DNA from 3 places in the Foliimonas ilicis genome. Region 3 is predicted to be linked to each of the others. Evidence: riboswitches for the same ligand, from Rfam matches in the RefSeq annotation. Region 3 holds a riboswitch; each other region holds the start of a gene.

Region 1 (3,582 bases), on a different contig from region 3:
GGTCGCGCCGCTGGAGCCAAGGGCCATGCCGACGATGATCGCCATCAGGGCCATTGGCAGGCGCAACGTCCAGACGATTATCTCTGTCGTTGCATCTGCCCCGGCACGGTTGAGGAGCGCCGACAACACTTCGGAGACCGGCAGCAAGGCAGGTCCGGTCGCGATATCGAAGACGAGCGAAATACCGGCAAGAAGCAGCAGTCCCGCGATGAGGACTGCCTTCTTCCGTTCCGCTGCTCGATACCGCGAAAGCGCGGCGTTGACGGCCTCGCTCATGGCGGTGCTATTTCAGGCCGATCATGAAGGTGCCTTCCGGCTTGATCGGCAGATAGCGTTCGTAAAAGGCAAGATAGTTCGCCTGCGGATCGATATCTTCGAACAGGTCGGGATAGAGCGCCTTCGCGAAATACTGGACGGAGGTATAATCCATGATGGTGCGCGATGCGCCCTGATAGATGCCGTGGACGCGGCCGTTTTCGACGGCAGGCAGGGCCGACCAGCCCGGACGTTCGGTGAAACCTTTCAGCCTGGTTAGCGCCTCGTCGTTCGAAACGCCCTCGCCCATCAACTGACCGGTCGCGTGCTGGCGCCATTCGGAGCCTGCCATGACGATTACTTCGGGCCTTGCAGCCAGCACCTGTTCGGGCGCGACCGGCCCCCAGCTACGCACGATCTCGCGCGTGATATTCTTGCCGCCAGCGACTTCGGCAATCTTGCCCCACATATAATCGCCATAGCTCGGCCCCTGTTCCGGCGGACCTTTGCTGCCGAGTTCGATATAGACCGATGGTTTTTCCTTGCCGGCTTTCTCGATTCGCTCGCGCACGTCTGAAACGGCGCTCTCATATTCCTGCGCGATCTTTTCGGCCTGTTCCTCGGCACCGATCACCTTGCCGATCAAACGTGTGCTGGCGACGTGACGTTCCTCGGTCTGCGCATGGTAATCCACCACGACGACCGGGATACCCGCATCGACGATGCGCTGGAAATCAGCACCAATGCCCTGCACCTGCCACTCTGCAAGAATGGCGACGTCTGGCTTCAGCGAAATGAGTTTTTCGACCGAGAATGTGCTTACTTCGACTTCACCGACATCCGGAATATCGTCCAGCGATGGGCGAACCTTGAGATAGGCCTGCCAGTTTGCCGGACGCCAGTCGCTCCAGGCGGCCTTCGATATGCCGACTAGCTTGTCCATGGCTTCATCGCCGCCGAGCGCCCAGTAATCTTCGAAGTAAAGACCGAGAACGACGCGTTTGGCTGGCACTTCCATTTCGAAAGTGCGCCCGGTGACGTCTGTCAGCTCAACGGATTCGGCATGTGCTGCTTGCGCGAGAAATGCGGCGAACGCGGCGGCAAGTGTGATTTTGAGGGTAGAACGGTAAAAAAGCGGCATCGCAAGACCTGTTTTGTGGCTTCCGTCACCGCGAATTGGACGCATTCCATGCGCATGCATGAAATGTTCGCTCCAAAAGGACACCCCGCCCTATGGCTTCGCGCGTGACCACGGCTGACGGCAGGTTTCCTGGCTTGCGGGTCTCGGTTTCTCGTCGCCTTCCCAGAGGTGTTACTCCAGTGGCCTGTTGACGAAAACTCGCCGCTTACAGTTGCGGGGACAGCCACGGATTTGGCCTGTGAAGGCTTTCACCGTGTTCCCTTTTTCATCCGCGTTGGACGCGGAACCGTCGGCAAGGTGACTAGCAGCGAAAGCCGTTCACGGTCAAACGGTAAAACCGCTCTTCAGGGGCGAACCTTGTCGGGATGTGCATCGGCGAAGGCCGGGAGTTCGCTGCACGCGGCCTCGATTTCAAGAATGCGGGTGAAGGACGCGATATCCACCTCCCATCGTATTGCATTGTAAAGCTGCGGGATGAGACAGATGTCGGCCATGGTCGGCTCATCGCCATGGCAAAAGCGGCCGGTGTCAGCGGAGGCAAGCATCACTTCGAATGCGGCCAGCCCTTCGCCGATGAATCTCTGCATCCATTCGCGCCGCACGGCGTCACCGCCATCCGTGAGCGCCATGACTTTTGCGACGACTGCAAGATTGCAAACCGGGTGAATGTCCATTGCGATCGCATGGGAAAGCGCGCGAATCCGTTGCCTGTCGACCGCATTTCCTGTCAGGAATGCCGCGTTCTTTCGCGTTTCCTGCAGATATTCGATGATTGCCAGAGATTGCGAAAAAAGATGCCCATCGATTTCGATGGTCGGAACCAGGCCCTGCGGATTGCGCGCGATGTGTTCAGCCTGCCTGTGCTGCGCGCCGAGGAGATCAACTGATTTGCTGGAATAGGATTCGCCGAGCAGATTGAGCGCGATACGGACGCGGTAGCTCGCCGAAGAGCGCCAATATTCGTGCAATACGATCTCGTTCATCATCGATTCCTCCACAAAAAGCTCTTTCATCACAATCTGGCGGCTGTGGCCAAGCACATTGCCTGAAAACCCGCATATTTCGCGCGATTCTTCACCGGATTCATCCCGCGACGAATTTACATTTGAGCGTAGCGGGTTAATTGTGTAGGAGAATTGGCAGCGCTGCCATTAAATTATCATACCTTTGCGGCACAGCCGTCCGGAGTCGTCATGTCGAAAGAACACAAACAAGGAAATTTGCGGTCCCGTGCGTGGTTCGACAATCCTTCCAACCCGGACATGACGGCGCTCTATCTGGAGCGCTACCTGAATTACGGCCTGACGCTGGACGAGCTACAGTCGGGCAAACCGATCATCGGAATTGCGCAGACGGGGTCCGATCTTTCGCCCTGCAACCGGCACCATCTCGAACTCGCCAAGCGCGTGCGCGACGGCATTCGCGAGGCGGGCGGCATCGCGATCGAATTTCCGGTGCACCCGATTCAGGAGACGGGAAAGCGCCCGACGGCGGGGCTGGACCGCAACCTCGCTTATCTAGGACTTGTCGAAATTCTCTATGGCTATCCGCTCGACGCTGTGGTGCTGACCATCGGTTGCGACAAGACCACGCCCGCTTGCCTGATGGCTGCGGCGACTGTGAACATTCCGGCTATCGCCTTGTCTGTCGGCCCGATGCTGAACGGCTGGTTCAAGGGCGAACGCACCGGCTCCGGCACCATCGTCTGGAAGGCCCGTGAAATGATGGCTGCGGGCGAAATCGACTATGCGGGCTTCATCAAGCTCGTAGCCTCGTCGGCACCCTCGACCGGCTATTGCAACACGATGGGAACGGCAACGACGATGAACTCGCTTGCCGAAGCGCTCGGCATGCAATTGCCCGGTTCGGCAGCGATCCCCGCGCCTTACCGCGACCGGCAGGAAGTGGCTTATCTGACCGGCAAGCGCATCGTCGACATGGCCTATGAGGATCTCAAGCCGACCGACATTCTGACGCGCGATGCGTTCATAAATGCAATCCGCGTCAACTCGGCTATCGGCGGCTCTACCAATGCGCCGATCCATCTGAACGGTCTTGCGCGCCATGTCGGCGTCGAGCTTTCCATCGACGATTGGCAGACCTATGGCGAAGAAATTCCGCTGCTCGTCAATCTGCAGCCAGCCGGTGAATATCTCGGTGAGGATTATTATCACGCAGGCGGTGTG
Region 2 (3,582 bases), on a different contig from region 3:
CGCCTTCATGCTCCTGCGAGTACGGGCCGGGCTCATAGGCCGGCGATTTGATGCCGAAGGCGTTTTCCTCGACGATACGGCGGTCCTGATCGTTGGTTTCAGTCCAGACATGGGTGAGTTCGGCCAGATCATAATCGACGCCCTCGACCGCATCCTTGTGAACCAGCCATTTGGTCGTCACCGCCGTCTCGGTCGCGCTGATCGGCAGCACGCGGAAGGTGACAGCGTGGTCGCCAAGCACGTGATTCCATGTCGTCGGATAATGGTAGAGCAGCATCGAGCCGATGCGGTCGGTGCTGACGCTGTCGGACAGGTTCTTCTTCACCGCGCGTTTGCCCGTCATCGTGTAGCTGACAGCATCGCGCAGCAGCGGCGCACGTGTCGCGCGGAACTGACCGTCATCGGCAATGCGGAAGCGGCTGGGCAGGCCTGCTGCTTCGCATTTCTGCCAATGCGCCAGCATTTCCGGGTCGCTGTCGGCCCCATTGACGCCGGTTACAGTCGGCGCTTCCGGGAAGGTCTTGCAAAGTTCGGGATGGTTTCCGGCGCAATGGTAGCACTCGCGGTTGTTTTCCCAGACGAGCTTCCAGTTTCCCTTTTCGATGATAGTGCTTTCAAACGCGACCTTCGTCTCGCGCAATCGGTGCGGCGCTAGGTATGGCTCGATCAGCGCGCGGGCGGGCGCCAGATCGACGGGTTCATCGGCCAGGCAGATGAAGATATAGCCGCCGATGGATTCGCAGGCGACCGGCTTCAGGCCGAACTGGCTCTTATCGAAATCCTCCGCCATCTGGCGTGCGAAAAGCAGCCGTCCGTCTAGCTCGTAAGTCCACTGGTGATAGGGGCAGACGAGCTTTGCGGCCGTGCCTTTGGCGGCGCTGCAAACGCGGCTGCCGCGGTGACGGCATGAATTGTGGAAGGCGCGGATGTCGCCCTTCTGGTCGCGCACGATGACGACGGGATAATCGCCCACCTGCGCGGTGATGTAGCTGCCGGGCTTGGGAAGCTCGCAATCGTGACCGATGAAAAGCCAGTCCCGGTACCAGATCATTTCAAGGTCGAGCTTGAAATAGTCGGGGTCGGTGTAAAAGGCCTGTTCGAGGCTGAACCCATCCTTGCGGCTGCGTATCTGCCTCAGCATTTCGTTGCGTGCGTCCATGTCCTGTCCTCGCAATTAAGGACTGAACTGGTGGTGATTTCAGGGGAAGACGATCGGGCGGACGCCTGTTTCAAGGCACCGCACAATGATCTACCGCTTGACCGCCCACCGCGATCAGTCGAGTTCAAATCTCCTCAGGCTGGTTTCCGGGCTCTGGAGCTGGTCCCGCCGGACCCTCACGGACACCTTCCCAGGCCATTCGGCCCAGTGGTCTCCCACCGTGATTAGCTCCACCACCGTTGCGGGGGCAGCGCCGGATTTAAACCGGCTTCCCAATTCTCCGGCCCTGTTGAAGGGGCCAGCACCTGAAGTGGCTTCATGTAAACACTGTCGCGTCTGCACCGCCGATGCGAATGCGACATCGCATACGCGTCGGGCGACACTGGCGATGTTTAGAATTGAAGGCCGCCTATTTCGGAAGGGTGGTGCATCTCATTTTAAATAGAAACGCTTGCGGGACATCACCCCCCTCTGCCCTGCCGGGCATCTCCCCCTCAAGGGGGGAGATTGGCTATGCAACTCGCCGCCTTCATTCTGCAATGTCAGCAATTAGCGCCGCGCTTTCATGACAGGATAATCTCCACCCTTGAGGGCAGTGTTTACATTGGACTCGTAATTAGATGCCTGTTGAAGAACAGAGCGAGGGTTATGTCGAGCATCTGATGGGTTTTTGAAAAGCGCTTTGATCGACGGTTGAAGCGGGCGAGGTTGTCGCGGATCGATGAGTTGGATGCCTCGATCAGATGTGTCTGCGCCTTGGTCTGGGTATGAGGCTCGCCGATCCCCATGCGCTCGAAGGCCAGATGATAGCTGGAGTTGGCATCGGTATAGATCGCCTCGATCGTGCCCACGGCCTGTTTGACGAGCCGGTAGATGGTCATGGCGCTCGTCACGCCCTTGTCGCCGATATGATAGGCAACGACCCGGTTCTGACGGCGGCTGAAGGCGGTCCAGATCACCGCCCGCTGCTGTTTTTTTGAACGAAAGTATAGATCTCGTCCATCTCGATAATGTCGGCCTCAGTCACACAGGCTGGGCCAGACTTGGCCAGCCGCGCCTGCACGGCCTCATGCTCCTTGCGTATCCAGCGCAACACGCCGGCCGGCGAGGCGCCGACAAAGCGCGCGATTTTGCGGATGCCGACATTGTTGAGATACATGTCCACAGCCTGCGCTTTGGTTTGCGGGCTGAACCGGCGAGGCCTATCCGTACAGTAGCGTCCGCACGACCGGCAGCAATAGCGTTGCGCCCCGTCCTTGCGACCGGTCTTGCGCAAATCCTGGCTCTGGCAATTTGGACAGTCCATCCTTCTTCTCCCACCAAATCACATGACAGGCAGCAGAAGAATCCAAAAACAGTCAGATGTAAACAATGCCCCGCTTGCGGGGGAGATGCCCGGTAGGGCAGAGGGGGGTGCCCACGTTTCTGTCAAAACAGAAACCGCGCCAGGATTTACTCCGCCGCCTCCGCATGTGGCGCAGGCACATAATTCAAGATCGGCCCCAGCCACCGCTCAACCTCACGCAAAGGCATGGATTTGCGCGCAGCGTAATCCTCGACCTGATCGCGCTCGACCTTGGCGACACCGAAATAGTAGCTTTCCGGGTGCGCATAATACATGCCCGAAACCGACGAGCCCGGCCACATTGCATAGCTTTCGGTCAGCGAAACGCCGGAATTGCGCTCGGCATCGAGCAACTCGAACAAGGTCGCCTTTTCGGTATGATCGGGCTGCGCCGGATAGCCGGGTGCCGGGCGGATGCCGCGATATGGCTCGCCTATCAACTCGTCCGGCTGCAGATTCTCGTCGTGCGCATAGCCCCAATATTCCTTGCGCACGCATTCATGCATGCGCTCGGCAAAGGCTTCCGCGAAACGGTCGGCAAGCGCCTTGACGAGGATCGAGGAATAATCGTCGTTGGCACGCTCGAAACGCTCGGCAATCGCCACTTCCTCGATGCCCGCCGTGACCACGAAGCCGCCGAGATAATCGGCCTTGCCGCTATCCTTTGGCGCCACGAAATCCGACAGCGCGACATTGGCCTTGCCGTCGCGCTTTGCCAGTTGCTGGCGCAGCGTGAAGAAGGTCGCGAGTTCTTCGGTGCGCGTATCGTCGCTGTAGAGGCGCACATCGTCGCCAACGGCATTGGCTGGCCAGAAGCCGATGACGCCCTTCGGCGCGAACCATTTCTCCTCGATGATCTTTTTCAACATCGCCTGCGCGTCCTCGAAGAGCTGGCGTGCAGCAGGGCCTTGCTTTTCGTCATCGAGGATTTTCGGATAGCGTCCCTTCATCTCCCAAGTCTGGAAGAATGGCGTCCAGTCGATATAACGCGCAAGATCGGCCAGATCCCAGGTCTCGAAGGTTTTCGTGCCGAGGAACTTTGGCTTGGGCGGCTGGTATGCGCTCCAGTCGATGCGAT
Region 3 (3,582 bases):
TTGTGGCGCGCGGTTCACGTACGGGTACCGACAGTCATTGGCACACAAATGTCGGGCTGGAACAGCGTATCAGCGGAAATTTGAAACTGCGCGCCAATCTCAACGATCTGGCTTCGGATAATGGCACGCAGACGCTTCGCGCTGCCTATTCGCATCGGTGGTAGCTATTCGACGATGGGTTCGCCGCAGGGCTGATAAAGCGTTTCGATAAACCAGTTGCCGTTGTGATTCGGGCGTGTGGCCGTGTCGCCTGCGATGCTATCCACGCCGATACACCATTTGACGAGGCCCGGCGTCAGCCCGAATTCCTGAGCCAGAAAGCTGGATGCCTCGTCCAGTCCTTCGCTGCAATCGTCGGATTTGCAAAGCTGCGCCTGACGGGCGACGTCCAGAAGGGCTTTTTGGCCGCTGGAGGTCACCCAATACCAGATGCCGCCTGCGATAATGGCCAGCATAATGACAAGTGCGCCAAGGATTTTCAGATAAAACGCCATGCGCGGGAAAATATTGCCGCCACGCGGCGGACACAAGGCGTAGCGCGGGATTCAACAGAGAAAGGCGGCTTTTGAAGCCGCCTTTTTCAGGTTCAGTACGGCGAGTAGCAGATTTGCCGCGGACCGTTATAGGGCTGGAACGTATTGTCCGAGGCGCGATACGAGCGGTAGCGGTCATAGCACCAGCGGATATGCGCGTTCGACGCTGCCGGTTGACGATAGACCGGGCGGGGGCGGTAGACGGGGGCGGGCTGAGCGATCGCGCCGCCGACAATTGCGCCCATCGCGAATGCCGCAGGCGGGAACCACCAGCCATTGTGCTGACGCCAGCCGTGACGCGACTGCCTGTAGCCGCGATGGCCATTGTAATAGTGGCGTCCACCGCTTCGATAATAGCCGCGACGATTCTGGATTTGCTGAATGTCGGACTGAGTTTCGACTTTCATAGGCTTCAGCGGCGCTGCAACCACAGGCGCGGAAGTTGTGGCAAAGGCAGTCAGGGCGACCGTCGATGCGCATATCAGCGAGAATATTTTTCTCATGTTGGGCTCCTCAGGAATTAATTTTATTGTGACGCCCTGAAAATCGCGCTCAGACGATGAACGGAAGCTGAATATGAGCATTACATTTTTGTAAGCATTTGCCCCGGCAGCGAATTGACTGATCGTTGCCCCGCAGCTAGCGTTCAATCTGGAATTGGTTCCGCGCAAGCGGATCAAAAGGGAACACGGTAAGGCCTTCAGGCCAAAGCCGCGACTGCCCCCGCAACTGTAACCGGTGAGCAAGCTTCCACTAAGCCACTGACGGCGCATTCGCGTTGTTGGGAAGGCGGAAGATGGCGACGACCCGGAAGTCAGGAGACCTGCCTTTTCCAGTCATCTAGCTTGGGCGCGGGGCGCGGCCAGGTGCGGTTTTCCGTCGCGGTGACATCTGAAAAGTGTTGCCGCGCGCTGGCAGGGCCGGGATACGCAATCATTGCGTCCATTTCTCACCCGTTCAGACCGTGCGGTTTCGATTGAAACCATGGGCGCGTGTGGCGCCCGCGATGCATTTGGGTGGGCAGATATGCAGAAATGGACAATTTACGCCGGCGCATTGGTGCTGGCTTTCTCGAATAATGCTGGTGCGCAGGAGCCGGACGACCGCGACGCGGACGCAATCAGGCTCGACCCGGTCGTCGTCACGACGCCGCTACGGCGTGAAACCACGCTGGCGCGCTCAACCTCGTCAGTTACAGTGATCGACCGCAAGGAGATCGATCAGTCGGCCGCGCCCGATCTGCCTTCGTTGTTGAAATCCTATACCGGCGTTTCTATCATTTCCTATGGAGGGCAGGGGGCGTCGGCCAATGTCTATCTGCGCGGCATGTCAGCCACGCAGACGCTCGTGCTGATCAATGGCGTGCGGGCAAGCTCCGCCACCAGCGGAACGACATCAATCTTCAATATCCCGCTTGCCTCGATTGAACGTATCGAGATCGCCAAGGGTGCGCATTCCGCACAATACGGTGCCGATGCGATGGGCGGTGTAGTCAACATCATAACGAAGCAGGGCGGTGCTTGCGCCGACGGTCGCAACACCTGCGCGACGCTCACAACCGGCGTCACCCATCCCTGGGGCGGATATGTTTCTGGTACGGTTCAGGGACGCAGCGAAAGCGGCGTAAACTATGCGCTCGGTGGCAACCTGCTCGGTACGCGCGGCTATGATTTCACTACGCCGCTCGCCTGGGGTCATGAGCCCGATGATGACGGATTCCTGCAAGGCTCGGCCAATCTTTCATTTTCGAAGGATTTCGACTGGGGACGGCTTTACGCAGATGGTCTTTTCGCACGTGGACGCAGCCAGTACGATGACACATTCCCGTTCGCCAACGAAGTCGATACCACTACATTTGCCGGAAAACTGGGCGCGCATGTCCTTCATTCCGACAGTTGGTCTTCGACAGTGGAGGTGAGTTCAGGCCTGGATTATTCGACGAATTTCCGGGACGACGTGCCTGGCAGCAGCCAATTTGACACGCAGCGCTACGGCATCTTCGCCTCGACTGAGAAACGCTTCGATACCGGCAAGGCCAATCACATCTTCACCGGTGGTGTGGAAGCTTATCGTGAACATGTCGATTCGACCGTCGATTTCGCTGTAGATTCGCGCGACTTGGCCGCGGTGTTCAGCCAATATTCGCTCGAATATGAGGCGCTGCGCGTCGATGCGGGCGTCCGCTACGACCACAGCAGCCAGTTCGGCGGGGCGACCACTTACAATGTCGGCGCGAGCTACGAGGTGCTGCCGGATCTCGTACTGCGTTCTTCTTACGCCACTGGTTTTCGCGCGCCGACCTTCAATGATCTTTACTATCCCGGCTTTTCAAACCCAGACCTGAAGCCTGAAAAATCCCGCTCCTATGAGGTTGGTTTGAATTGGCAGGCGACGGCAGGCACCAGTCTCGATCTCGCTTTCTACCAGACGTGGCTGACTGACGCGATCGCCTTCATTTCTCCGATCCCGTTCAACGTCGCCCGCGCCCGCATAACCGGTTTCGAGGCGACGCTGGCACACCGCTTTAGCGACGAGTGGAGCAGTAAGGCCACGATCGACATCCGCGAGCCGCTTAATCAGGACAATGGCAAATACATTCCCAACCGCGACCGCTTCAAGGCGACCGCCGAGCTCACCTACAGCCCGACCGAGCAGCTCGACCTGATGGCAAAAGTCCTGTATGGCGCGGCGCGCTACTCCAACGCGGCCAACACCGAAAAATTGCCGGACTATGTGACCGTGGATTTTACCGCGCTTTATGCGCTCGATGCGCAATCGCAGTTCAAATTCTCGGTCGAAAACCTGTTCGACGAGGAATACGCCACCGTCACAAACTACCGGGCACCGGGACGCACCTTCAATCTGAGCTTTACGCGAACGTTCTGAACGGAGAGGTTCAGCATCGGGCCTTCTCTTGAGGCCTGATGCCTGGAGAAAAGCATGAAACGGATCATCGCGATCTTGATAGTTTCGGTCCTCAATAGCTGGGCGGCATTTGCCGCTGAAGCCCCGCGCCGCGTCGTTTCCATGAATGTCTGCACGGACCAGC

What was found. Region 3 has a riboswitch for cobalamin ahead of ABFT80_RS11435 (TonB-dependent receptor domain-containing protein). Riboswitches for the same ligand answer to the same signal wherever they lie in the genome.
Region 1: another riboswitch for cobalamin. It lies ahead of ABFT80_RS09745 (ABC transporter substrate-binding protein); the one in region 3 lies ahead of ABFT80_RS11435 (TonB-dependent receptor domain-containing protein).
Region 2: another riboswitch for cobalamin. It lies ahead of ABFT80_RS17585 (aromatic ring-hydroxylating oxygenase subunit alpha); the one in region 3 lies ahead of ABFT80_RS11435 (TonB-dependent receptor domain-containing protein).

Annotation. Positions count from the first base shown of each region.
Region 1 is NZ_JBDUUH010000003.1:354,528-358,109, reverse strand. Features, by position in the region: gene ABFT80_RS09750 (FecCD family ABC transporter permease) at 1-276, opposite strand, end outside; gene ABFT80_RS09745 (ABC transporter substrate-binding protein) at 284-1,396, opposite strand; cobalamin riboswitch at 1,499-1,702, opposite strand; gene maiA (maleylacetoacetate isomerase) at 1,741-2,382, opposite strand; gene ABFT80_RS09735 (IlvD/Edd family dehydratase) at 2,590-3,582, shown strand, end outside.
Region 2 is NZ_JBDUUH010000008.1:64,997-68,578, reverse strand. Features, by position in the region: gene ABFT80_RS17585 (aromatic ring-hydroxylating oxygenase subunit alpha) at 1-1,159, opposite strand, end outside; cobalamin riboswitch at 1,280-1,483, opposite strand; gene ABFT80_RS17580 (IS1 family transposase) at 1,759-2,118, opposite strand; gene ABFT80_RS17575 (IS1/IS1595 family N-terminal zinc-binding domain-containing protein) at 2,115-2,465, opposite strand; gene metH (methionine synthase) at 2,612-3,582, opposite strand, start outside.
Region 3 is NZ_JBDUUH010000004.1:219,814-223,395, reverse strand. Features, by position in the region: gene ABFT80_RS11450 (hypothetical protein) at 1-164, shown strand, start outside; gene ABFT80_RS11445 (hypothetical protein) at 165-494, opposite strand; gene ABFT80_RS11440 (BA14K family protein) at 587-1,036, opposite strand; cobalamin riboswitch at 1,175-1,378, shown strand; gene ABFT80_RS11435 (TonB-dependent receptor domain-containing protein) at 1,560-3,419, shown strand; gene ABFT80_RS11430 (ABC transporter substrate-binding protein) at 3,474-3,582, shown strand, end outside.